Regions from separate parts of the Pantoea anthophila genome, predicted to be linked through region 1. Evidence: predicted binding sites of a transcription regulator. Region 1 holds the regulator's gene; each other region holds the start of a gene.

Region 1 (8,081 bases):
GGCGCTGGTGGAGGCGCTGAAAAGCCAGGGCGAAACGCTGTGGCATACCAGCAACGTTTTCACCAACGAACCGGCCCTGCGCCTGGCCAGTAAGCTGATCCAGTCCACCTTTGCGGAGCGCGTTTTCTTTGCTAACTCCGGTGCCGAAGCGAACGAAGCCGCCTTTAAGCTGGCGCGTTACTACGCCTGCAAACGTCACAGCCCTTTCAAAAGTAAGATCATCGCCTTTCATAACGCCTTCCACGGGCGGACGCTGTTTACCGTCACGGTTGGCGGTCAGCCAAAATATTCAGACGGCTTCGGCCCGAAACCGGCGGACATCGTGCATGTGCCGTTCAATGACCTGGAGGCGGTAAAAGCGGTTATCGACGATCACACCTGTGCCATCGTGGTGGAACCGATTCAGGGCGAAGGCGGCGTGATGCCCGCGACGCAGGCCTTTATGCAGGGACTGCGTGAGCTGTGCGATAAGCATCAGGCGCTGCTGGTGCTGGACGAAGTGCAGAGCGGTATGGGCCGCAGCGGCAAGCTGTTCGCCTATGAGCACTATGGTGTTCAGCCCGATATCCTGACCTCAGCCAAAGCGCTGGGCGGCGGTTTCCCGGTCAGCGCCATGCTGACCACCAATGAGATCGCCTCGACGATGGCGCCAGGCGTGCATGGCACTACCTACGGCGGCAACCCGCTGGCCTGTGCGATTGCCGAAACCGCACTCGATATCATCAATACGCCAGAGGTACTGTCAGGCGTTGAGGCGCGTCGTCAGCACTTTGTGAACGCCTTACAGGCTATCGATGCGAAGTACGATCTGTTCAGCGATATTCGCGGCAAGGGGCTGCTGATTGGCGCGGCGCTGAAACCGCAGCATGCCGGACGGTCGCGCGATATCCTCAATGCCGCGGCCGCTGAAGGCGTGATGGTGCTGGTCGCCGGCACCGACGTGATGCGTTTTGCCCCGTCGCTGATCATCGAGCCTGCTGACATCGAAGAGGGCATGAGCCGCTTTGCCACGGCTGTCGGCAAAGTGCTCAACGGCTAGCGGATTTTTTCCGTAAGTGTCTGATCAGCCAGCGGCCATGTTGTGGTCGCTGGCTCCACGCCAGCGAGGAGATGGTGTGCATGACGCTGAGATGATCGAGAATGCGTCGCACATGCTGCTCTACCACCGTTACCGGTCCTTCACTGATATTCCCTAGCTCATCCAGCAGATTAACCTGCGAACTGGCACCCTCATATTCCAGCCGCTGCTGACAGCGTTGCAGCGCGATCTCACAGGATTGCAGGTAACGTTCCGCCAGCGAGGGGGTCAGCATGGTGTGCTCACGCGCCAGAATGGTCATCGCATTGATGTGCTCGACGATAAACTGGCTGTGCGTGACCCAGAGCCGCATATCTTTCAGATACTGGGCGTTGAAACCCGGCTCCTGCATCGCCTGATTCAGCGAGTTAAACAGCGCATTGTGCGCCTGATTCACCTGCACGCGCTGATAAGCCAGCTTGCCGGGTGCCTGTTCCTCTCCCAGCAGGAGGCGCAGCGCATCCTGATAGGTTTCCAGCGCGTCATGGGCATTTTGCCGCAGTAAGCCACTCTGCCACTGCGGCCAGAGCCAGATCATGCCGCCAAAGGCGATCAGGCAGCCCATCAGCGTATCCATCAGTCGCGGCAGCAGAAACTGCGCGCCATTCAGTGAGAGGAGCTGCAGCGAGTAAACCGCAGTGACCGTAAAGCCAATCATCGACCAGCCATAAAACTGACGGGTAAAGCGATAGCTGATGAAGGTAATCGCCAGCATCACCAGCAGGACGACAGGTTCCGGCACCGCCAGACGCAGTGTGGCCGCCGCGACCACCAGGCCGGCAAAGGTGCCGAGCGCACGGTGCTGGATACGGACGCGGGTGGCGCTGTAGCCGTTCTGGCTGACGAACATGATCGTCATCAGAATCCAGTAGGGCTTAGGGATGTTGAAGAAGAGCGCCAGCGCGCTGCCCAGCATCAGCATGACCGCAAAGCGACCGGCAGTGCGCAGCGCTGAGGAGCGAAATGAGAGGTAGCTGCGCAGTGCCGGGAGCAGCGGCAGACGGCGCTGGCGGTCAGCCATCAGATCGCGCTGGTAAAGCGGCTTCTGGGTGCGCAGCACCCGCGCAATGCGGTTGAAGTGATAAAGGCAGAAGTGGCCCACCGGATTGTCGGGATGCTGACGGGCGATCTTCTCCAGCGCGCCAAGCTGTTTATCCATCGCAAAACGATCGGCTAACTGGTGGTAGAGAATGGTATCGGCCAGCACCCGCAGCCGGGCTGAGATGGTTTTGGCGTTCCAGCGGATCACCGCTTCAGCATGGCTCTGCTCAACCAGTTTCTGCACCTCTTCCGGCCGGTGCAGGCTGACCGAGATGTGCTCCTGCAGATCCAGCGCCACCTGAAAGGCGCGCGTCAGCCGTTTATGGCTATTGTCGCGGCTCGCCGACAGCATATGCATCTGCTGATAACAGGTGTTGATCAAATCGACCACTTTCTGCTGGCGAGCCAGCAGCGGCGGCAGGGCCTTCTCCGGATCGGTCAGCTGCGTCAGCAGGGTATATTTGGCATCGCAGTAGTTCGCCAGCTCGCGGTAGATCAGGCTCAGGCTTTCGCGCATCGGCTGCTCTTTCCACAGCCAGAACCAGAACCAGTTAAACACGCCATACCAGAGGGTGCCGCCGATATAGAGCAGCGGCGGCACATAGATGGGCATGCGGCCCGTCAGGCTCAGGGTAAAAATAGCGGCGATGAGGGTGCCGGAGAGCAGGCGGCCATGCAGCGGGCTGATCTCCCCGGTGACGCCCAGCAACAGGGGCATCGCAAACAGGATCAGCGGCAGCGGAACCGCATGCAGGGTAAGCCACTGGATCAGGAAGCTGCCAAGCGCAAACAGGCTGCCGCCCACAATCAGACGTTTGAAGAAGCGTTTATGCGGGGTATCGAGACCGGCAATGTTGCAGCAGGCGGGGACTAACGAGAACAGCAGACCTTTTTGCAGGTCGCCAGCCAGCCAGCCCAGCGCGACCGGCAGGCAGAGCACCAGCGTTTGCCGCAGGGCATAGTTCACTTCAGGGTGATAAATAATTCGACGCCACATCGGCTCAGCACAAACAATAACGGCGTGATGCGAACATCACGCCGTGGATGACAGGAATTAGCGGGTGCCGTAAACGACGATGGTTTTGCCGTGTGCAGAGATCAGGTTCTGATCTTCCAGCATCTTCAGAATACGGCCCACGGTTTCGCGTGAACAACCTACAATCTGGCCAATTTCCTGACGGGTAATTTTAATTTGCATGCCGTCGGGATGCGTCATGGCATCTGGCTGTTTCGCCAGGTTAAGCAGCGTCTGTGCAATGCGTCCGGTCACGTCGAGGAAAGCGAGGTTACCCACTTTTTCTGACGTCACCTGCAGGCGACGCGCCATCTGCGACGAGAGTCGCATCAGGATGTCAGGGTTCACCTGAATCAGCTGGCGGAATTTCTTGTAGGAGATCTCCGCCACTTCGCACGCGCTTTTTGCACGTACCCAGGCGCTGCGCTCCTGACCTTCTTCAAACAGGCCAAGCTCGCCGATGAAATCCCCCTGATTGAGGTAGGAAAGAATCATCTCTTTGCCTTCTTCATCTTTAATCAGAACCGCGACGGAACCTTTCACGATGTAGTAAAGCGTTTCAGCTTTTTCACCTTGGTGAATCAGCGTACTTTTGGATGGATACTTGTGAATATGGCAATGGGACAGGAACCATTCGAGTGTAGGGTCTGTTTGCGGTTTGCCGAGAACCATTCGCTATTATCCTCTGTTGTAATCGTGCCCAAAATACAGGGGGCAGTTTTCCCTGTCAGGCGGTGAAAGCTTCAAGCGTTTCCTTTTCAGGAAATTATTCGGGCCGCATCAGGCGCAGTGCGCATCATTCTTCCCGGCTTCGCCATCGGGTGACGAAAAATATTTTCAGCTCTGTTTGTAGCACAGCTTTTGCCGACTGTCTTCTGTTGTCTCGCTTCAGCTAAGGGCGGATTTCTCTGGATTGCTGTTTATCAGGCGAAAGCGTACTCTGGCGACAAAACAGCGTATTCCGGAGCAAAAATCATGCAGGCAAGAGTGAAATGGGTAGAAGGGATGACATTCCTTGGTGAGTCATCCTCCGGCCATCAGATCCTTATGGATGGCAATTCAGGGGATAAAGCGCCCAGCCCAATGGAGATGGTGCTGATGGCGGCGGGCGGATGCAGCGCGATCGACGTGGTATCAATTCTGCAAAAAGGCCGCAACGATGTGGCTGATTGTGAAGTAAAACTGACCTCAGAACGTCGTGAAGAGGCGCCGCGAATCTTTACGCACATCAACCTGCATTTTATCGTGAGTGGCAAAGCACTCCAGGATAAAGCGGTCTCACGCGCGGTGGATCTTTCTGCTGAAAAATATTGTTCGGTGGTCATCATGCTGGGGAAAGGGGTGACGATGACGCACAGCTATGAGGTGGTTGAGCTGTAATAGCCGCAGGTTTTTTTAAAGTTGCTGGCTGTCCGGTGTGAGGCCGTGCCTGGATGGGGGAATTCACTTTGAGACTGTGCCTGCGCAGAAAACCGGGTCGGATCGATTTGTGGTGGTTCGCTGTCAGGCCGTGCCTGCGCAGGAAACCGGGTCAGATCGGAAAGTCGCTTGAGCCAATCCATGGCCGCTCGGCCCGCGCGATTACGCACCTCATCCCTGAGGTGCGCCCGTAGCCGGGCCAACACGTTGCGTTGTTCAAAAACGCTCCCGGCGTTTTATCCGGGCGGCGGGACGCTTTCCTCTTCTGACCCGGTTCCCTGCATGATGAGCTTTCGTGTTGCTGTCAGATTCTTTGTATGCAGGTTTTGTTTGTAGCGGCCTTACTGAAACCGGATGCGGCTACCGGACATGAAGCGAAGGGAGCATACGCCTGTAGCAAAGCATAGCGGGCCAGGAATGGCGGTTTTGCGTCTTTACGAAAGGCGTATTCTCCCTGAAGCTTACTCAGCAGTAAGCCTTTATCCGCAGAAAAACCGGTTTTACATTTTTGCAAAAGGCATCTGCTGTCTGAGGGTTTTTTGCTGACCTCTTACTCTATCCGTTTACCTTCCATCAGCCGCTTCACCAGCGGGCCCATGATCAGCTCCATCGCCAGACCCATTTTGCCGCCGGGCACCACCAGCGTATTGATGTGGGAGATAAACGACCCCTGCAGCATCGCCAGCAGATAGGGGAAGTCGATATCCTCCAGTCCCTGAAAGTGGATTACCACAAAGCTCTCATCCAGTGACGGGATAGCGCGGGCGGCAAACGGGTTCGAAGTATCCACGGTCGGGACGCGCTGAAAGTTAATATGGGTGCGGGAGAACTGAGGCGTAATGAAGTTGATGTAATCCTCCATCGACCGCACCACCGAATCCATCACTGCTTCGCGTGAGTGGCCGCGCTCGCTGGTATCCCGCACCAGCTTCTGAATCCATTCAAGGTTAACAATCGGCACCACGCCCACCAGCAGATCCACCTGTTCTGCGACGTTATGCTGCGCGGTAACCACGCCGCCATGCAGGCCTTCATAGAACAGAATATCGGTGTCCTGCGGCAGCGGCTGCCACGGCGTAAAGGTGCCAGGCACCTGATTCCACGGCACCGCCTCATCATAGGTGTGCAGATATTTACGCGACTGGCCCTGTCCGCTTTGACCATACTCTTTGAAACTCTGTTCCAGCAGGCCAAAGTCGTTGGCCTCCGGGCCGAAATAGCTGACGTGACGTCCTAAATCGCGCGCTTTACGAATCGCCATATCCATTTCAGGACGGGTAAAGCGGTGAAAGCTGTCGCCTTCCAGCTCCGCCGCATGCAGATTTAGCTGCTGGAAGATTTTGCGAAACGCGAGGCTGGTGGTAGTGGTTCCTGCGCCGCTGGAACCGGTCACCGCGATAATGGGATGACGAGCAGACATAGAAAAGCTCCCTGTGTGGTCGGGCAATGAGCATTGTTATCATGAAATGCCCGCCGGTGCATCAGCCGCGAAATTCTTTGCGCGGCATAATATTGACCGACTCATGCAGTTCCGACCATACCAGCACCACTTCGCCAGACTCCAGCTGCCGACGCACATCCGCGACCTTGTCGACCAGGCTGCGCTCCTGTTCGCCATAGTCGGTGCCTTCGCGCAGCACAAACGTTTCAATCAGGTTTTCGAGGGTCTCCGGGGAGACCTGTTGCCAGGGAATAATCACGCGATCAGTTATCCAGAATAGGGGCGATCCACTGGGGGATGCGCTGTTCCAGCCACATTTCGGGCTGACGTAACGTCCCACCGACAAAGCCGACATGGCCGCCGTGTGGGCTCAGTTGATAAGTAATAGTGGCAGATAATTGGCTGCTGTGCGGGATCACCTCATCGCTCATAAAGGGATCGTCTTTCGCATGGATGATCAGCAGCGGTGTTTCGACCTGCTTCAGCCACGGCATGGCGCTGGCACGCTGATAGTAGTCGGTCGCATCCGCAAACCCGTGGGCACGGGCCGTGATCGCGTCATCAAAATCACGCAGTCGCCGCAGGGCTTTCAGTTGCGCCAGGTTGACCGGCAGCGTATCCGGCCAGGCGTGTAGCTTGCGGCGGGCATTTTTCTTCAGTTGCGCCAGCAGATAGTACTGATAGACGCGGGAAAAGCCGCGCTCCAGTCTCAGGCTGCAGGGTTCCAGCTGCAGCGGGGCGGAGACGATCACGCCCGCATCAACCCCGGCGTCTGCACCCTGCTGACCCAGCAGGCAGCCCAGCATATTGCCGCCCAGCGAGAAGCCTACGGCGGCGGTGGGCACGCGTCCCCAGCGGTGGTGCAGCCACTGCAGGAAAAAGCGGGCATCGTCAGTTTCGCCGGAGTGATAGATCCGGTTCAGCCGGTTAGGCTCGCCGCTGCAGCCGCGAAAATGCATCACCACCGCCAGCCAGCCGCGCGCACGGCAGATGGCCATCAGGCCATGGATATAGGGGCTGTGAAAACTCCCCTCCAGACCGTGAAACAGCACCACACGCGGTTTATGCTGCGCCGTGTGCGGATCTTCGCTCCAGGCGAGGTCGACAAAATCGCCATCCGGCAGATCGAGACGCTGCCAGTGGGGCTGGAGAGTGACATGGCGCCGCAACAGGCGCGGCAGCACGGTCTGCAGATGCGCATTACGCAGTGAGCCCGGCGGGATAAAGCGCTCATTTCCGGGTCCGGTAAATTTCATGGGGTAAAAGCTTGTCTGTTCCATATCACACTGTTAGCTTCGAAAGGTTTTTTCTTGCAGGGGTAAGGAGTACCCGATTGCCATGGAACTGAGTCTTTTCTTATCGATGTTAGGGTTTCTCTGGGTCGCTGCCATTACGCCAGGCCCTAATAATATGTTACTCACCGCCTCAGGCGCTAATTTTGGCTTTGTGCGCACCATTCCGCTGATGATTGGCATCATGATCGGCATGCAGGTGATGTTGCTGATGGTGGCCTTTGGAGTGGGTGGCCTGATCCTGCTCTATCCGTCACTGCATCTGATGCTGAAAATCGCCGGCAGCCTCTATCTGCTCTGGCTGGCGTGGAAAATCGCCACAGCCAGCTATGAAAAGCTGGAAACTGACCAGGGCCCGGACGCGCCGATGCCGTTCTGGCAGGGGGGCGTGCTGCAGCTGATCAACCCCAAAGCCTGGCTGATGGCGCTGGGTGCGGTCGCCAGCTTCAGCCTGGCAGGGGACGCTTATCGCCATTCGATTGCCGCGATAAGCATCGGCATGTTTATGGTCAATCTGCTGTCGGGCGCAATCTGGATGGGATTCGGCGCGATGATTGGCCGCATTCTGCGCAGCCGTCGCGCCTGGAAAATCTTCAACCTCGCCATGGGGCTGCTGACTGCCGCCTGCGTGCTGTTAATCTGGCACTGAGTTAACTGGATGCGCGTTCAACGCGCGTCCAGGGCAGCACTTCGCGAACTACTGGCGCGTTCGGATTACGGATCTTCTGCAACAGCAGCTGCACGCTGCGAGCGCCCAGCTGGTTCATCGGCTGTTCGATGGTGGTCAGCGGCGGA
Region 2 (8,081 bases), 750 kb from region 1:
GCATCCAGACGGTCAAAGACCGGCTCGCCCAGGCCAGGCGGCACGTTGTCAGCCATGACCGTGACTTTAGCCCCGATGGAGTCGCCCTCTTTTTTCAGGCCGCGCATCAGTTCATCCAGCGCCTCCAGCTTCTCCGCATCCGGGCAGAAGAAGGGATTCTCTTCCACGATGCTCCAGTCTTTCAGCTCACAGGCGATATCCCCGATCTGCGCCAGATAGCCGCGCACCACCACACCATGTTTCATCTGCAGATACTTCTTCGCTATCGCACCGGCGGCCACGCGCATCGCGGTTTCTCGCGCCGAAGAGCGGCCACCGCCACGGTAGTCGCGCTGACCATACTTCTGCTCGTAGGTGTAATCGGCATGGCCGGGACGGAAGAGATCTTTGATCGCGCCATAATCCTGCGACCGCTGATCGGTGTTCTCAATCAGCAGGCCAATAGAGGTGCCGGTGGTCACACCCTCAAACACACCGGACAAAATTTTCACCTGATCCGGCTCGCGACGCTGCGTGGTATAGCGCGAGGTGCCAGGACGACGACGGTCGAGGTCATGCTGGATATCCGCTTCGGTCAGGGGGATGCCCGGTGGCACCCCATCAACGATGCAGCCCAGCGCAAGACCGTGGGACTCGCCAAAGGTAGTTACTCGAAAAAATTGTCCGATGCTGTTTCCGGCCATGCTGTTTCCTTGTCAGGGTTCGGCGGGCGAGGCTTCGCCCCACTTTTAGTCTTTGTAAAAGGAGAAATGGTGTTGTGCGTCGACGATCTGCTGGCGCGTCAGCGTAAAGACACCGTCACCGCCGTTGTCAAATTCCAGCCAGGTAAAGGGCACATCGGGATACTGCTCGATCATATGCACCATGCTGTTACCGACTTCGCAGACCAGAACGCCCTGCTCGCTGAGATAGTCAGGCGCGCAGGCCAGAATGCGGCGAACCAGCTTCAGGCCATCGCTGCCCGCCGCCAGACCCAGCTCCGGTTCGTGGCGATACTCATTGGGCAGATCGTTCATATCTTCCGCATCCACATAAGGCGGGTTAGTGACGATCAGGTCATATTTCAGCGGCGGCAGTTCGCGGAACAGGTCGGCACGAATCGGCGTGACCTGATTGATCAGGCCATGTTCTTCAATATTCTGCTCGGCCACCGCCAGCGCACCGGTCGAGATATCGACGGCGTCGACCTCCGCTTCCGGGAAGGCGTAAGCGCAGGCAATCGCGATGCAGCCGCTGCCGGTGCACATATCCAGAATATGCGCGGGTGGCGTGCTGATGAGACCGGCAAAGCGGTTCTCGATCAGTTCGCCAATCGGTGAACGCGGCACCAGCACGCGCTCATCAACAAAGAATTCGTGACCGCAGAACCAGGCTTTGTTGGTCAGGTAGGCGACCGGAATACGCTCGTTAACGCGACGAATGACGCGCTCGACAATCAGAAGACGCTCGCTGGCGGTCAGACGCGCGTTGCGCATATCTTCCGGAATATCCAGCGGCAGCCAGAGAGACGGCAGGACCAGTTGAACGGCTTCGTCCCAGGGATTGTCTGTGCCATGTCCGTACCAGATTCCGGCAGCGGAAAAGCGGCTTACCGCCCAGCGCAGCATGTCCTGAATGGTGTGCAGTTCGTTCACTGCCTCATCGACGAAAATTTTGTCCACGTAGCCCTCCGCAGGCCTTTTGCTAAATCGGCCGATAGTGTGCCATGAAGCCGGGGAGAATTCAGCGCAGCGAGGTGAAAAAGCTGACAATTAATGACACTTAACGGTAAGGTATCGGCTCTGCTGTGTGACAGCCTTTTCTGATAAGACTGACCTGCCATGAGTAAAAAAACACCGCTAAGCCCGGATGATGAGGCGCTGTTTCGCCAGTTAATGACGGGGACACGTCAGTTAAAACAGGACACTTATGTCCATAAAGCGCCGGTAAAAACCCGCGAGATTCCGGTAAAACGTCTGCTTTCCGAGCAGGCGGACAACAGCCATTACTTTTCGGATGAGTTTCAGCCCCTGCTCTCGACCGAAGGGGCTACCCGTTACGTGCGCGCCGATGTCAGCCATTTTGAGCTGAAAAAACTGCGCCGGGGTGACTATACCCCGGAGATTTTTCTCGACCTGCACGGCTTAACGCAGATGCAGGCCAAGCAGGAGCTGGGCGCACTGATCGCCGCCTGCCGCCGTGAACATCTGTTCTGCGCCAGCGTCATGACCGGACATGGAAAACATATTCTGAAGCAGCAGACGCCGCTGTGGCTGGCCCAGCATCCGTGGGTCATGGCGTTTCATCAGGCGCCGAAAATGTTCGGCGGTGATGCTGCGCTGCTGGTGCTGATTGAGATTGAGGAGTGGCAACCGCCTGAGTTGCCCTGACAGGGCCGGTGTCATCGGCCCCTCGTCGTCAGATGGCTTTCGCCAGCTTCTTCGGACTGACCTGCCACAGCAGTTTACCGGCACTCTCTGCCGGATCGAACTCGACGCAGGCAATGGCGGAAGTGGCAAACATCGGTGGGGTTTCCTGCGGGCAGAGTTCGGAAACCAGATAGCCCACCAGGGGCAGATGGGAGATGACCAGCGCCGATTTCACCCCTTCGTTTGCCAGCGCCTGCAGATAGCAGCCGACCAGGCCCGGATCGCCACCCGGCGTTAACTCCGGTAACACGTCCTGGCCTTCCGGCAGGGGATAGGCTTCACGCACGGTAGCGAGCGTCTGCTGCGCGCGTAGATAGGGACTGACCAGGACACGCTCGATGTCCGGCGTCTGGCTGTTAAGCCAGTGGGCCATCTGACGCGATTCATCACAGCCACATAAGGTTAAAGGCCTGACTGAATCACTTGCTGCTTCCAGAGCCGCATCGCCGTGACGCATGATAAAAACTTGCATAAAGCACCGCTGTTGTTTGTCGATATCGCCCGACGCGACGCGTCAGACTCTTCACTCTGCGAATGAACGCTGTGTTTTACCCTAATGGCTTCAGTATAGTCAACCGGTTGTTTATTAAATAAGCACTTCTCAGATTCATGCTGCGCCGCACACGCGGGCGGCGCTTTTCTAACCCGCTGAATCGGAGCCGTTATTCCATTTCACAGAGAAATGTAAAATTTCGTCTGTTCCGCAGCCGCCTGAATCAGCGCCTCACAGGGGGCAAATCGCTCACCGTGCTGCTGCGCGAGACGGTTCAGCCGGCTGACCATTTCCGCCGCACCCAGTTTATCCATGTAGTGGAACGGCCCGCCCAGGAAAGGCGGAAAGCCGATGCCAAACACCGCCCCCACATCGCCGTCCCGGGCGCTGCGAATCACCTGCTCATCGAGACAACGGGCGGCTTCATTCAGCATCATCATCACACAGCGTTCTGCAATCTGTGCCCCACTCTGCCTGGCCTGCGGCGTGACCTTCAGCAGGCTGTAAAGCGAGGCGTCCGGTTTTTTACGCTGCCAGCGCGGCAGGTCATAACGATAGAAACCCTGGCCATTTTTACGGCCCTTACGGCCATCCCTGATCACCGCATCAAACGCGGCGGGTGCGGCAAAGCGTTCACCATAGGCCTGATGCAGGATGGGGCTGATTTTACTGCCGACATCAATGCCCACCTCATCGAGCAGCTGAAGCGGACCAACCGGAAAACCAAACTTCACCAGCGCCCGGTCGATGTGCTCAATCGGCTCCTCCTCCAGCAGACAGCGCATCGCTTCATTTATATAGGGGGTCAGGATGCGGTTGACATAGAAACCCGGCTTGTCTGCAACGACGATCGGCGTCTTGCCCTGACTGCGCGCCAGTGCCACAACCGTAACCAGCGTCGTGGCCGAAGTATTCAGATGCGGGATCACCTCCACCAGCGGCATTTTTTCCACCGGACTGAAATAGTGCAGCCCGATGACATTCTCAGGACGCTGCGCCCCGGCGGCGATATCCGCAATCGGCAGTGATGAGGTGTTGGAAGCAAACAGGGTATGCGGCTGACAGTGTGCCTCGACGTCGTGCACCATCTGCTGCTTCAGGGCAAGATCTTCGAACACCGCTTCGATCACCACGTCGCGCTGCGAGAATCCCTGATAATCGATGCCACCTGTGATGTGCGCCATCTGCTGCTGGCGCGCTGCCGGGGTCAGCTGACGACGACGGACCTTTTTGCTGAGCAGATCCCAGCTGGTTTTCAGTGCATGGCTGACGCCTTCCAGGCTGATATCTTTGATGCGCACCGGCAACCCGGCGTTGATCGCGGTGACGCTGGCAATGCCGCCGCCCATCAGCCCGCCGCCCAGCACCGCAACACGCTTCACGGTCGCGGGTTCAGCTTCACCGCCCCGCTCCTTTTTCATCGCCGTGGTGGCAAAGAAGAGTCCGCGCAGCGCAACGGACTCCGGCGTCATCGCCAGTTCGCCAAAGGCGCGCGCCTCCGCATCATGGCCGGCGCGGCTGCCCTGCTCCAGCCCGATGCGCACCACCTCAATCAGCCGTCTGGCGGCCGGATAGTTATCCTGCGTTTTCGCCGCGGTCTGGCGTTTCGCCAGCGCAAACAGCGCCTGGCGGGCGACCGGACCATGCAGCAGCCGATCGCGCAGCGGCAGGACGCGTCCGCTGACTTTGCCCTTTTTCACCCGCGCAATTGCGGTCTCCAGCAGGATCGGGCGGGGAACCGCATCATCGACGACACCGAGCTTTCGCGCCTGCTTCGCGCGCAGACTTTTGCCGGTCAGCATCAGCGGCAGCGCCTGCTGAACGCCGATTAAACGCGGCAGCCGCTGCGTCCCGCCAGAGCCAGGCAGCAGGCCGAGCTGTATCTCCGGCAAGCCGAGGCGGGTTTTATCATCCAGCGAGCAGATGCGCGCATCACAGGCCAGCGCCAGTTCCAGTCCACCGCCCAGGCAGGCCCCGTGAATGGCCGCCACCACCGGAAAAGGCAACGCGTCGATCATCGCCATCACTTCCTGGCCCTGCTTCGCCAGCGCTTCAGCTTCCTGCGCACTCTGGCAGCGGTCAATCATGCTGATGTCCGCGCCCGCGATAAAATTGTCCGTTTTGCCGGAGATCAGGACCAGTCCCGCCAGCTGCGGATCGCGTCGCGCTTCCGCAATGATGGCGGCAATCTGGCCAGCAAATTCCGCTTTCAGGGTGTTCATCTTCTCGCCAGGGACATCAATCGTGATAATGCCGACGTGATCCTGTCGCATCGTCAGCTGAAAGGCATTCTGCTCCATTATTCGGCCTCCAGAACCATTGCCGCACCCAGACCACCCGCCGCGCAGGCGGTGACCAGTCCCAGCCCGCCACCACGGCGGCGCAGTTCATTAAGCGTCTGGGTAATCATACGCGCGCCCGTGGCGGCAAAAGGATGGCCATAGGCGATGGAACCGCCCAGCACGTTAAAACGCTCTTCGTTGACCTCGCCCAGCGCATGCGGCCGGTTCAGCACCTCACGGGCGAAACGCTCGTCACGAAACAGCTGCAGATTGCTCAGCGTCTGGGCCGCGAACGCCTCATGCATATCTATCAGCGTCAGATCGGCCAGGCTTACCCCGGCACGATCCAGCGCCAGCGGCGAAGCATAGGCTGGCCCCAGCAGCATGTCCTGCTGGACATCAATGGCGGTAAACGCGTAGCTGCGCAGGTAGCCCAGCGGCGTGACGCCCAGTTCCCTGGCGCGCCCTTCCCGCATCAGAATGAGGGCTGCCGCGCCATCCGTCAGCGGCGTGCTGTTGGCGGCGGTAACGCTGCCGTGCTGGCGGTCAAAGGCGGGACGCAGTCGGGCGTAATCCTCTGCTTTAGCGTTCATCCGCACGTTATTGTCCTGATCGATTGCGGTTTTCCACGGCGGTACAAAGGCTGCCATGACTTCCTGATTCAGTACCCCGGATTGCCAGGCTCTGGCGGCATGCTGATGGGAGCGGAGCGCCAGCGCATCCTGAGCCTCACGGGCGATACCGTAGCTTTTCGCCATCTGCTCGGCCGTGTCCCCCATCCGCAGGCCGGTCGAGTACTCCGCCACCGCAGGCGGCACCGGCAGCAGGTCGCGCGGACGCAGCCGTTTAAGGATATGCAGTTTCTGCCCCAGGCTGCGGGCCTTGTTGAGATCCACCAGCGCGCGGGCCAGCGTTTTAGTGACCCCAATCGGCAACACTGACGAGGAGTCTGCCCCGCCGGCAATAGCGGCAGAAACCGTACCCGCCATCAGGCTCTCTGCCACATTCGCCACCGCCTGAAAACTGGTGGCGCAGGCACGGCTGACGCTGTAGGCGTCGGTATTCACATTCAGCCCGCTGCTTAAGACAATTTCACGCGCAATGTTTGGCGCTTCCGGCATCTGTACCACCTGACCAAATACCAGCAGCTCAATCACGTCTGCCGGTAACTCACTGCGCACCATTAATTCGCTGACCACCATCCGTCCCAGCTCGATGGCGGGAATGCCATGAAAGCCGGTCGCCTGGCGTAAGAAAGGGGTTCGTAACCCGTGGGTAATTGCGATGCGTTCGCCATCACGCGTCAGCAGCGGCTGCGCTTTGCTCATTGTTCTCACCTGTAGCCGGGACTGTGGCATCATTGCCTGAAGAGGTCTGACCTGATCAGTGTTAACCACAAGCGGGTGAGCCGCCAATAGCAGAAAGGAAAAAGTGCGAAGGGAAACACGAAATTGAAAAACGCCGCGCTGAGGCGGCGTAAAAGGCGTTATCGCAGGCCGAGCTGGAAAATCAGGGTTTCAGCCTGGCAGCTGAAGGTGAAATCGATATCCAGCTGCACGCCCTGATCGACATCGCTGAACCGGACGTCAATCACACAGGGTTCCGATTCCACCTGACGGGCACGCTCAGTCAGCCGGGCGGCTTTGGCTTCCGCATCCTGTCGCTGCGGGAACCACTCTGACCAGCTGGCGGTGCAGTCGGTATTATCCATTACGGTGCCGACATCAACGCAGCAGCAGGCAGCGGTTTCGGTCGCACTGCATTTTTTAATGGCATCAGTCATCTTTATCTCCTGCCCCGGCTTCGGGTGAGTTAAGCGATTTTATGGCCGGAATTTTACCCGCTTGCGATAAGATGCGCCACGCGACTGTGGCTAAGTGACGAATATCACAATAAAAATTGATCCAGAACAAACTGGAATCGGTATGCTGTCTTCATCAGGGTGCTTTTTGTTATGCAGATCGAATTTTAAGCGATCAACTCTGAAATATTTTAAAAACAATATTGCAACTTGCACACAGGTCGGACCTATACTCTCCGCACTGGTCTGATATGTGCGTTTACCGTCAGTCCCTACAATCCGCCGTCCTTTGTTACGCGACGTTATAGCGTTAAATAATAATTCACATGAGGTTGTGGTCATGAACCATAAGAACCTGTTCGCAAAGTCAGCCGTGGCGGCTGCAGTGGCGCTTGTCTCTTCACACGTTTACGCAGCTGGGTTTCAGTTAAATGAGTTCTCTACGATTGGTTTAGGTCGCGCCTACTCAGGCGAAGGGGCAATGGGCGATACGGCGGCATCCGCCAGCCGTAACCCGGCAACGATGGCGTTAATGGATCGCCCGGAGTTTTCCATCGGGGCGGTTTATATTGACCCGGATGTGGATATCACGGGCCGTAGTCCGACGGGTCGCAGCCTGGATGCCAGCAACATCGCCCCGAACCAGTGGATACCTAATATTCATTACGTTCAGCCCATCAACGATCAGTGGTGGATTGGCGCATCGGCAACCTCTAACTATGGCTTAGCAACAGAGTTTAATAATGGTTACACCGCTGGCGGCTACGGCGGTAAAACGGACCTGATGACCGGCAACTTAAACCTCAGCACCGCTTACCGGTTCAATGAGCACTTCAGCGTGGGCGTCGGTTTTGATGCGGTTTATGCCAAAGCGAAAATTGAACGCTATGCCGGTGAATCAGGCGCGAGACTGGGCGTGCCGGCTGATACGCAGGTTGCCCATCTTAAAGGCGACGAGTGGGGCTACGGCTGGAATGCCGGTATCCTGTATGAAGTGGATGAAAATAACCGCTTCGGCTTCAGCTATCGTTCAGAGGTGAAGATCGACTTTGATGGCGATTACAAAAGTAATCTGCCCTCCCGTCTGAATGCGGTCA
Region 3 (8,081 bases), 700 kb from region 1:
TTTACCGCCGGGATGCAATTTCCTGCACAGATAGCGCCCATAAATCAGGAAAAAAAGCGCAGCATTATGGACGTTACGCTTTTCTCCGCCGCATTTTATTGGATTGTGACCCTGAGTTATGCCCGCTAAAAACCACTATTAACTTCATTCCACATTCAATGAGTAAGAAAATTCCGCCGCTGCGTTTTTAATTAAAGATTAATCTGTGGCATCAATGATGCGCAATGAAGAGAGTGAAAAGATAGCCACATAACGTTAGTGATAAGGAGCAATAAACTATTTATGCCGGATTAATCCTGGAGAAACTATTGCGGAAAAGGCACGCAAAGGAATTAAAGCGTAACCGCAAAAAGTTTGGGTTAGGGCCAGGATTAACTTAAAAGAAGTGTGATTATTTTTCGTTCTAAGTTTAAAGCGTCTTAATGTTATCCAGACGCTTTGGTAGTGGGGTTTAGCAGCACTTAACAAAAAAAAAGGAGGCCCAATCCCGCTAAAACGAGATTGGGAGGGGAAAAATCGGCGTAGAATGCGAGACTTTTGCTGTTGTGAATCAATTTTACCGCAAAAAAAGAAGCTTAGCCGTGAAGCCATTCATTAGTTATAAATGGAGCGGAAAGGGGTGCCGCAATTGTCCTGTTAAATGATCTTCATCTCTTCTGGTAAGAACAAATCTCAGCGTTAAGTCTGGTAAGCGCGGTAGCATGGGGGTTATCGGTTCTCCGTGCCTGACGGATAATGGTAAACGCTGCGGCTGATATCCAGCAGGCGGCAGCTGCGGCGGGTGCCGATGTCAAACGTGGTCTGCAGGAAGTCTACAGCCTGACGCTTTTCATTCGTGGTAAAGAAGTGCTTAAGCACGCTCTGCAGCATCTCTTTATCCGAGTTGAGGGTCTGCAGCTCGCGCGTCGCATTCTGCAGTTTTTCTTCCAGCTCCTTGATTTTTCTGCCTTCTTCCGAAGACAACCCAGAAAACTTCTTCTTCCAGCTGTAGAACGTGGCTTCAGAGATGCCTAACTCTTCACAAATCTCTCTGACTTTCACGCCCGATTCAGAAGCTTTAATGGCATTTGTGATTTGATCTTCGCTGTATCGTGACTTTCTCATAAATGCTCTTACCTTTCTTATCGATTAATGGATGAGAATGACTTTAATAATTTCTGGCACTGTTAGATTCTATTAATGCAGTATTAAAGTGCGCCAATGGAATAGCGAAGCCTAAATTAAGATATTTAGAATAAATATCATCATGGGATAAATCTTATTTTATTCTTATCCGCAGGCCGCGCCTTCCTGGAGGCGGATTTTTGTTATAAATTCATCGCATCCCGAATACGGAAAAATTAAACGTAAACCGGATATTTAGCCTGACCGACCCGAATAATAGGGGGGTTATGGCCGTTTAAGGTTGGGTTATTTTCAGCCTGAAATCGTTTCCATTTGAAGTGATTCGCGCCAGATATAATAAGAATTATCCTGAATTCACTCTCCGGATTATGATCAACTTCTCAATTTTCGGACCAGCCTGGTCTGAAGTCTTACATTTTCGCCAGGCCTACTGCGCGCTTATTAATTCGTTACAGGGATGTTGTACCGAAGCGGTTGTAGTTGAGTAATACTAAGGAAGAGTCGATGAAATTGAGCGTAATGTCTAATGCCGCCTGGATGATGTCTGAAAAGATCATCTCCGTATTTGGCGTCATTTTTGTGACGTCTTACGTGGCAAAATCCTTTGGCCCAACGGTGTTTGGCCAGATGGCGTTTTCAACCTCACTATTTGCAATGGTGCAAACCGTTGCCATCTTTGGCACCGAAACCATTCTGTTTAAGCGTGTCAGCAAAAATGCCTCAAAAGGCCTGCGTCTGATGAGCATCGCCCGGACGCTGCGGATGGTGTTGTTACTGGTCACTTCGGTGCCAGTCTTAATCTGGGTCTGGTACAACATGCAGGAAAATTTTCTGGCATTTGCACTGGCCTCATTTGTGGCGTCCGTTTTTGTCACCCAGGACACGTTCAGCGTCTACAACAATGCGCGGCTGGCCTCGCGCCTGAATACCGTTGCCAATGCGACAGGCATGCTGCTGAGTTTTGGCATCAGCTTTACCATCGCCTGGCTGCGCCTCAATCCGCTCTGGCTGACGCTCTCCATTGTGTCGGTGACCCTGGTGCCTTACCTGATTAAGCGTCACAACTTCTATCAGGATCATCAGGACCAGATGCCGCCGCGCGAAAAGCGTACCACCTATGTGCGTTATCTGATGTATGCCGGTCTGCCACTGGCCATCTCCAGCATCTTCATCTCTGTGCAGGTGAAAGCGGCGCAGATGTTTCTGGCAGGCACCGCGCCGGCGCGCGACCTCGGCCTGTTTGCAGCGGCGAATACCATTTCCGCCTCCTGGATTTTTATCCCGGTGGCGCTCATCACCTCCTGCTTCACTGAAATTTTCAGGGAGCGCGGCGAGGTCGCCATTAAGCTTGCCGCCCGGCTCAATGGCTATGTTATGGCGGTTTCACTGCTGATGCTGCTGATCATCTCGCTCTTCGGCGAGCGGATCATCATCGCGTTGTACGGGCCGGAATACACACAGTCAGGAAGTCTCATTACGTTGCTGTCGATAGCCACCAGCTTTTCGGCAATGGGGACCGTAGCCTATCGCTACATGGTTAAAGAGGGAGGATTCAATTACCTGCTGAGGAAAATCGTCTGTCTGATGGTCATCAGTTTGCCGCTCTCCTGGTGGTTGATCCAGGGTCACGGCATCATGGGGGCCGCGTGGAGCGTTTTCCTTTCAGAACTTTTGTCCCTGACCGTAATGAATTACTTCTTTAAAAACGGCGTCATTCAAAAGATTCAGGTTTCCTCACTCAACTACAAAACCTACAAATGAGGTCAGATATGCTCAAGTTGAAAGAAGAACTCAGAAGAAGTGTGCAGTATTTTATTAAGAAGATGCCCTGGGCTTATCAGGATCGCATCTACTACTTCCACAAGTTCAGAAAACTGCCCAATCTGCGTCAGCCAAAAGTGTTCAACGAGAAGGTGCTGTACCGTAAGTTTATCTTCGGCGATTACCAGAACTACGGTCGCCTGTCAGATAAGTACTCGGTGCGCGAATTCATTGCTGAGAAAATCGGTGATGAGTACCTGATCCCGCTGGTACACGAAACCACTGACCCGACCACGCTGAACAGCTTACCCTGCTGGAAGGGGACGGTGATTAAACCGAACCACGCCTCCAACATGGTAGAGATCCTGCTGGAAGAGCCGGATGCCCTGCGCAAGCAGCAGATCATTCATGACTGCTATCGCTGGCTGAAGACCGACTTCGCCAACGAAGCGCGTGAGATTCACTATCGCTACATCAAGCCACGTATTCTGGTGGAGAAGTACATTGGTGATGGCAAAAGCGCGCCGATCGATTACAAGTTCCATATGTTCAACAAGCGTGATGGCCGGTTTGAATATGTGCTGCAGGTGATCTACAACCGCTGCCAGCCGCTGCTGTCGATGAATTTCTACGTGAACAACCTCCAGGAGGCGTATCACAAGATTCGTGACACCGGGCTGGATGTCTCACCGATCATGCCGTCACTGGAACATGCGCTCGAACTGAGCAAGAAGCTGGCCAGTGATTTCGACTATGTGCGCGTGGACTGGTATATCCATGACGAGCGGATCTACTTTGGTGAGCTGACCTTCACCCCGGGTGCAGGACTGGTCACCGGACTGGATCGCGGTTTAAATCAGATGATGGGAGATATGTGGATTCAGGACCGCCGCGGAACGCAGAGCCCGGGCGTTACAGTGCAGGATGTGAATATCCCTGCCATGTTGAAGAAAATTTAAACACACAGCAATATAAAAAACCCCGCGCAGCGGGGTTTTTTATGCCTGTCGATTGGGGATTATCGCAATCGATCAGGGCATCGGCCAGTCAGCAGGTGCCTGGCTCATCACATCGATAAACGCATGCTTTGAGATTTCCAGAAAGTTATGCACGTTTTCCATGCTCAGGGTGATGCCCATCAGCCCCGTCACAAACCAGCAGGTCACACCTAAACCAATCCCGCCACACATAAACGCCATCACATGACGGCTATCCTGACGCAGTCGGGTTTTCAGGGTACTGGCAAAAAACATCAGAACTGCGCTCAGCAACTCCCAGCGCATAACAAGAAAACTGGCGGTTAACGTGGCCATCGGTGGACCTCAATATCAGTAAGGATTCCTGACAATTCGCGGACATCACCGGCGGCAGAAAAGCGTGTCAGGAGGGGCTTTTTCGCCGTCAAACCAGGTTCAAAGTGTGACTTGGGTCACATTATATCACCCGATTTTAAATTTTGAACAAAATTTGACTCTGGTATGGCAGCTGGAGCGGGGGAAAAATGAACGGCAGGGGAGGAAATGCGGGAAATTCAGTCAGATGCGCCTGTTGCAGGCGCATCTGCCGGTCAGCGAACCGGACAGCACTCACCGGTGGTGCGCTGGGTATAGCTGCCAATGCCGTCGTTGCAGCCAAAGCTCAGCAGGCGAGGGCGCTGAATCGCCTGACGTCGCATGGTATGCCGGTAGGCGGTTGGCGTCTGCGAAAACTGGCGGCGAAACACGCGGGAGAAGGTCTGCTGCGAGTCGTAGCCATATTGCATTGCGATATCAAAAACCGGGCGCTGTGTCTGCGACAGCGCTTCTGCTGCCAGGGTCAGGCGACGCTCACGAATATAGCCACCCAGCGTCTGTTTCGTCACGGTACGGAACATACGCTGCAGGTGCCATTTTGAATAACCCGATTTAGCGGCAACTTCATCGATCGACAGACTCTTGTCGAGGTTCTGGTCAATCCAGTGCGTCAGGGAATGAATGATCTCTTCTTGCATCATGGCCTCATCCTTCTGGTGCTTAATAAGTGATATAGGGAGTTTCGTCGTTTTGATAGAGAAGGAGTATAATTCCTCAAGTTAACTTGAGGTAAAGGGCCTGATGAAAAAAGAACGCAACTATCCCAAACCGGTGTTAACACCGGGTGAGGTGGCGCGCCGTAGTGGTGTGGCGGTGTCGGCACTGCACTTTTATGAAAGCAAAGGGCTGATTTTCAGCACGCGTAACAGCGGCAATCAGCGGCGATACAGTCGTGACGTGCTGCGACGCGTGGCGATTATCAAGATTGCTCAGCGCATCGGTATTCCGCTGGCGACGGTCAGCGACAGTCTCGATCACATCCCGGCTGACAAACGGATGTCGACACCGGAATGGGATGCGCTGACCCGGCACTGGCGCGAAGAGCTGGATAAGCGCATCGAAACCCTGACCCGCCTGCGCAACGATCTGGATGGATGTATCGGCTGCGGCTGCCTGTCGATGCGCGACTGCCCGCTGCGTAATCCCGGAGACCGGCTGGGCGAGCAGGGGTCGGGTGCGGTGCTGCTGGACCCGGAACAGGATGATAAACATCCGGATGTGGAGTGACGTCTATACTGAAGAGAGGTCAAAACACAGGGAATCATGATGATCACCGTTCACCATCTTGAGCAATCGCGCTCGCAACGCGTATTGTGGCTGCTGGAAGAGCTGGAAGTGCCGTACCAGATTAAACGCTATCAACGCGAACCGACGATGCTGGCCCCGGAGGCGCTGAAAAAGGTGCATCCGCTGGGGAAATCGCCGGTGATTACCGACGGCAACCGGGTTGTGGCCGAGTCGGGAGCCATCCTGGAATACCTGGAAGAGAACTACGATCACACCTTCCGGCTGAAAATCAGTGATGAGGCGTCACGTCTGCAGTGCCGCTACTGGCTGCACTATGCCGAGGGATCGCTGATGCCGCTGCTGGTGATGAAGCTGATCTTCGGGCAGATGGGCAAAGCCCCGGTGCCGTGGCTGCTGCGTCCGGTCGGGGCGGCATTCGGGAAAGGGGTGCAGAAGGCGTATCTGGATAAACAGCTAAAGCCGCACATGAAGATGATTGAACAGCATCTGGCAGCTAACCCCTGGTTTGCCGGTGAGCGCTTCTCCATAGCCGATGTCCAGATGAGCTTTCCACTGCTGGCACTGGCGCAGCGCGCCGGGCTGGATCAGATGCCCGCCACCCGGAAATGGTTAGAGACCGTGCAGCAGCGCGCCGCCTGGCAGCGCGCGATCGCTCAGGGCGGCGAGCTTTCGCTGCCAGGCTGATCCTCTTTTTCGCCCGGCGAGCCGTCTCTCTTCACAGCTATGCCGGTGCCATGTCCGCCAGAAACCGCTTTAACTTCAATGCGTCAGCGCGTTGCACTGATCCCGGCTGCACGCTTTTTCGCCGCGAACCGCGGATCTTTATGCTGAACAATCTCCCTCTGACAGTTGAAACTGTGCCGCCAAACGCCGGATAATCGCCTGCCTTTTTATCCGGCCGCCTTGAGCGACCCACACTCTGCGGCAAGGTAAACGTTTGCCTGCCGGGTCCATCCGGTCAGGGTTACCGTCTACCCGCTTATTCCAGGGACAGCGATGGCCGCAGAGCGATCCACACAACAAAAATTTTTGAGGCTCAATTATGTCAACTGAATCACGCCCGGCCAGTGGAAAACTGGACGCCTGGTTCTCGATCTCGGCGCGAGGCAGCAGCGTGCGTCAGGAAATTCTGGCCGGACTCACCACCTTTCTGGCGATGGTTTACTCCGTAATCGTCGTGCCGGGGATGCTGGGCAAAGCCGGTTTCTCCCCGACGGCCGTCTTTGTCGCCACCTGTCTGGTCGCCAGCTTTGGTTCTATCCTGATGGGCTTATGGGCCAATCTGCCGATGGCGATTGGCTGCGCGATCTCGTTAACCGCCTTTACCGCATTCAGCCTGGTGCTGGGTCAGCACATCAGCGTGCCGGTCGCGCTGGGTGCGGTGTTCCTGATGGGCCTGCTCTTTACGCTGATCTCCGTCACCGGTATCCGTGCGTGGATCCTGCGCAACCTGCCGATGGGGGTGGCGCACGGCACCGGCGTCGGAATTGGTCTGTTTCTGCTGCTGATTGCGGCGGATGGCGTGGGCCTGGTCGTTAAAAATCCGGCTCCCGGCCTGCCGGTCGCCCTGGGCCACTTCACCACCTTTCCGGTGATGATGACCCTGCTGGGTCTGGCGGCGATTATCGGGCTGGAGAAGCGCCGGGTGCCGGGCGGCATCCTGCTGACGATTATCGCTATTTCACTGCTGGGACTGATCTTTGACCCGGCGGTGACGTATCACGGGCTGTTTGCGCTGCCTGACCTGCGAGATGCGCAGGGACAGTCGCTGCTGTTCAGCCTCGATATCATGGGTGCCCTGCAGCCGGTGGTGCTGCCGAGCGTGCTGGCACTGGTCATGACGGCGGTCTTTGATGCCACCGGCACCATTCGCGCCGTGGCCGGGCAAGCTAATCTGCTGGATAAGCAGGGCCAGATCATCAATGGCGGCCGTGCCCTGACCTCGGACTCTGTCAGCAGCCTGTTCGCCGGTCTGGTCGGCGCGTCGCCGGCGGCGGTCTATATCGAGTCGGCGGCGGGAACGGCGGCGGGCGGCAAAACGGGTCTGACCGCCATTGTGGTCGGCCTGCTGTTCCTGGCCATTCTGTTTATGTCGCCGCTGGCTTACCTGGTACCGGCATACGCCACGGCACCTGCCCTGATGTATGTGGGTCTGCTGATGCTGAGCAACGTGGCAAAAATCGACTTCGCTGATTTTGTCGATGCGATGTCGGGTCTGTTAACGGCGGTGATCATCGTGCTCACCTGCAACATCGTGACCGGCATCATGATTGGGTTTGCCAGCCTGGTGGTGGGCCGCCTTTTCGCGGGCGAGTGGCGCAGGCTCAACGTCGGCACCGTCGTGATTGCCGTTGCGCTGGTGGCGTTTTATGCCGGAGGCTGGGCGATCTGACTGCTGAACCGGACGTGTAACAATGCGTCCGGAATTTTTCACTTTTTTCCTCCTCGTCGCACGCGTAGCTGACACCCTTCATCGCCGTTTGTTTTACACTTTATCGCTTAACCAATGACTGAAAGAAACGACGCCTAAGGAAAGCATGGAAATCTTTTTTACTATTCTCATCATGACGCTGGTCGTGTCGCTCTCCGGCGTCG

Evidence for each region. Region 1 encodes CRP, which controls carbon source genes, mostly activating them, when cyclic AMP is high. Its sites were predicted from a motif close to ATGTGANNNNNNTCACAT; they were not measured.
Region 2: OJ965_RS08145 (YfcZ/YiiS family protein) is a predicted target of CRP. The motif match lies at 7,059-7,076, and genes of this name have one in related genera.
Region 3: OJ965_RS19455 (YjcB family protein) is a predicted target of CRP. The motif match lies at 4,304-4,321, and genes of this name have one in related genera.

The regions. Positions count from the first base shown of each region.
Region 1 is NZ_CP110473.1:424,343-432,423, forward strand. Features, by position in the region: gene argD (bifunctional acetylornithine/succinyldiaminopimelate transaminase) at 1-1,039, shown strand, start outside; gene OJ965_RS04505 (YccS/YhfK family putative transporter) at 1,029-3,116, opposite strand; gene crp (cAMP-activated global transcriptional regulator CRP) at 3,174-3,806, opposite strand; gene OJ965_RS04515 (OsmC family protein) at 4,110-4,514, shown strand; gene OJ965_RS04520 (phosphoribulokinase) at 5,104-5,973, opposite strand; gene OJ965_RS04525 (YheU family protein) at 6,035-6,253, opposite strand; gene OJ965_RS04530 (hydrolase) at 6,258-7,274, opposite strand; gene OJ965_RS04535 (LysE family translocator) at 7,333-7,935, shown strand; gene OJ965_RS04540 (LacI family DNA-binding transcriptional regulator) at 7,937-8,081, opposite strand, start outside.
Region 2 is NZ_CP110473.1:1,175,090-1,183,170, reverse strand. Features, by position in the region: gene aroC (chorismate synthase) at 1-683, opposite strand, end outside; gene prmB (50S ribosomal protein L3 N(5)-glutamine methyltransferase) at 729-1,661, opposite strand; gene smrB (endonuclease SmrB) at 1,821-2,369, shown strand; gene sixA (phosphohistidine phosphatase SixA) at 2,398-2,880, opposite strand; gene fadJ (fatty acid oxidation complex subunit alpha FadJ) at 3,081-5,201, opposite strand; gene fadI (acetyl-CoA C-acyltransferase FadI) at 5,201-6,511, opposite strand; gene OJ965_RS08145 (YfcZ/YiiS family protein) at 6,670-6,966, opposite strand; gene fadL (long-chain fatty acid transporter FadL) at 7,325-8,081, shown strand, end outside.
Region 3 is NZ_CP110473.1:3,628,903-3,636,983, reverse strand. Features, by position in the region: gene OJ965_RS19470 (transposase) at 709-1,104, opposite strand; gene OJ965_RS19465 (oligosaccharide flippase family protein) at 1,630-2,886, shown strand; gene OJ965_RS19460 (ATP-grasp fold amidoligase family protein) at 2,895-3,845, shown strand; gene OJ965_RS19455 (YjcB family protein) at 3,918-4,199, opposite strand; gene soxS (superoxide response transcriptional regulator SoxS) at 4,454-4,879, opposite strand; gene soxR (redox-sensitive transcriptional activator SoxR) at 4,980-5,465, shown strand; gene OJ965_RS19440 (glutathione S-transferase family protein) at 5,505-6,170, shown strand; gene OJ965_RS19435 (NCS2 family permease) at 6,529-7,878, shown strand; gene OJ965_RS19430 (Na+/H+ antiporter) at 8,024-8,081, shown strand, end outside.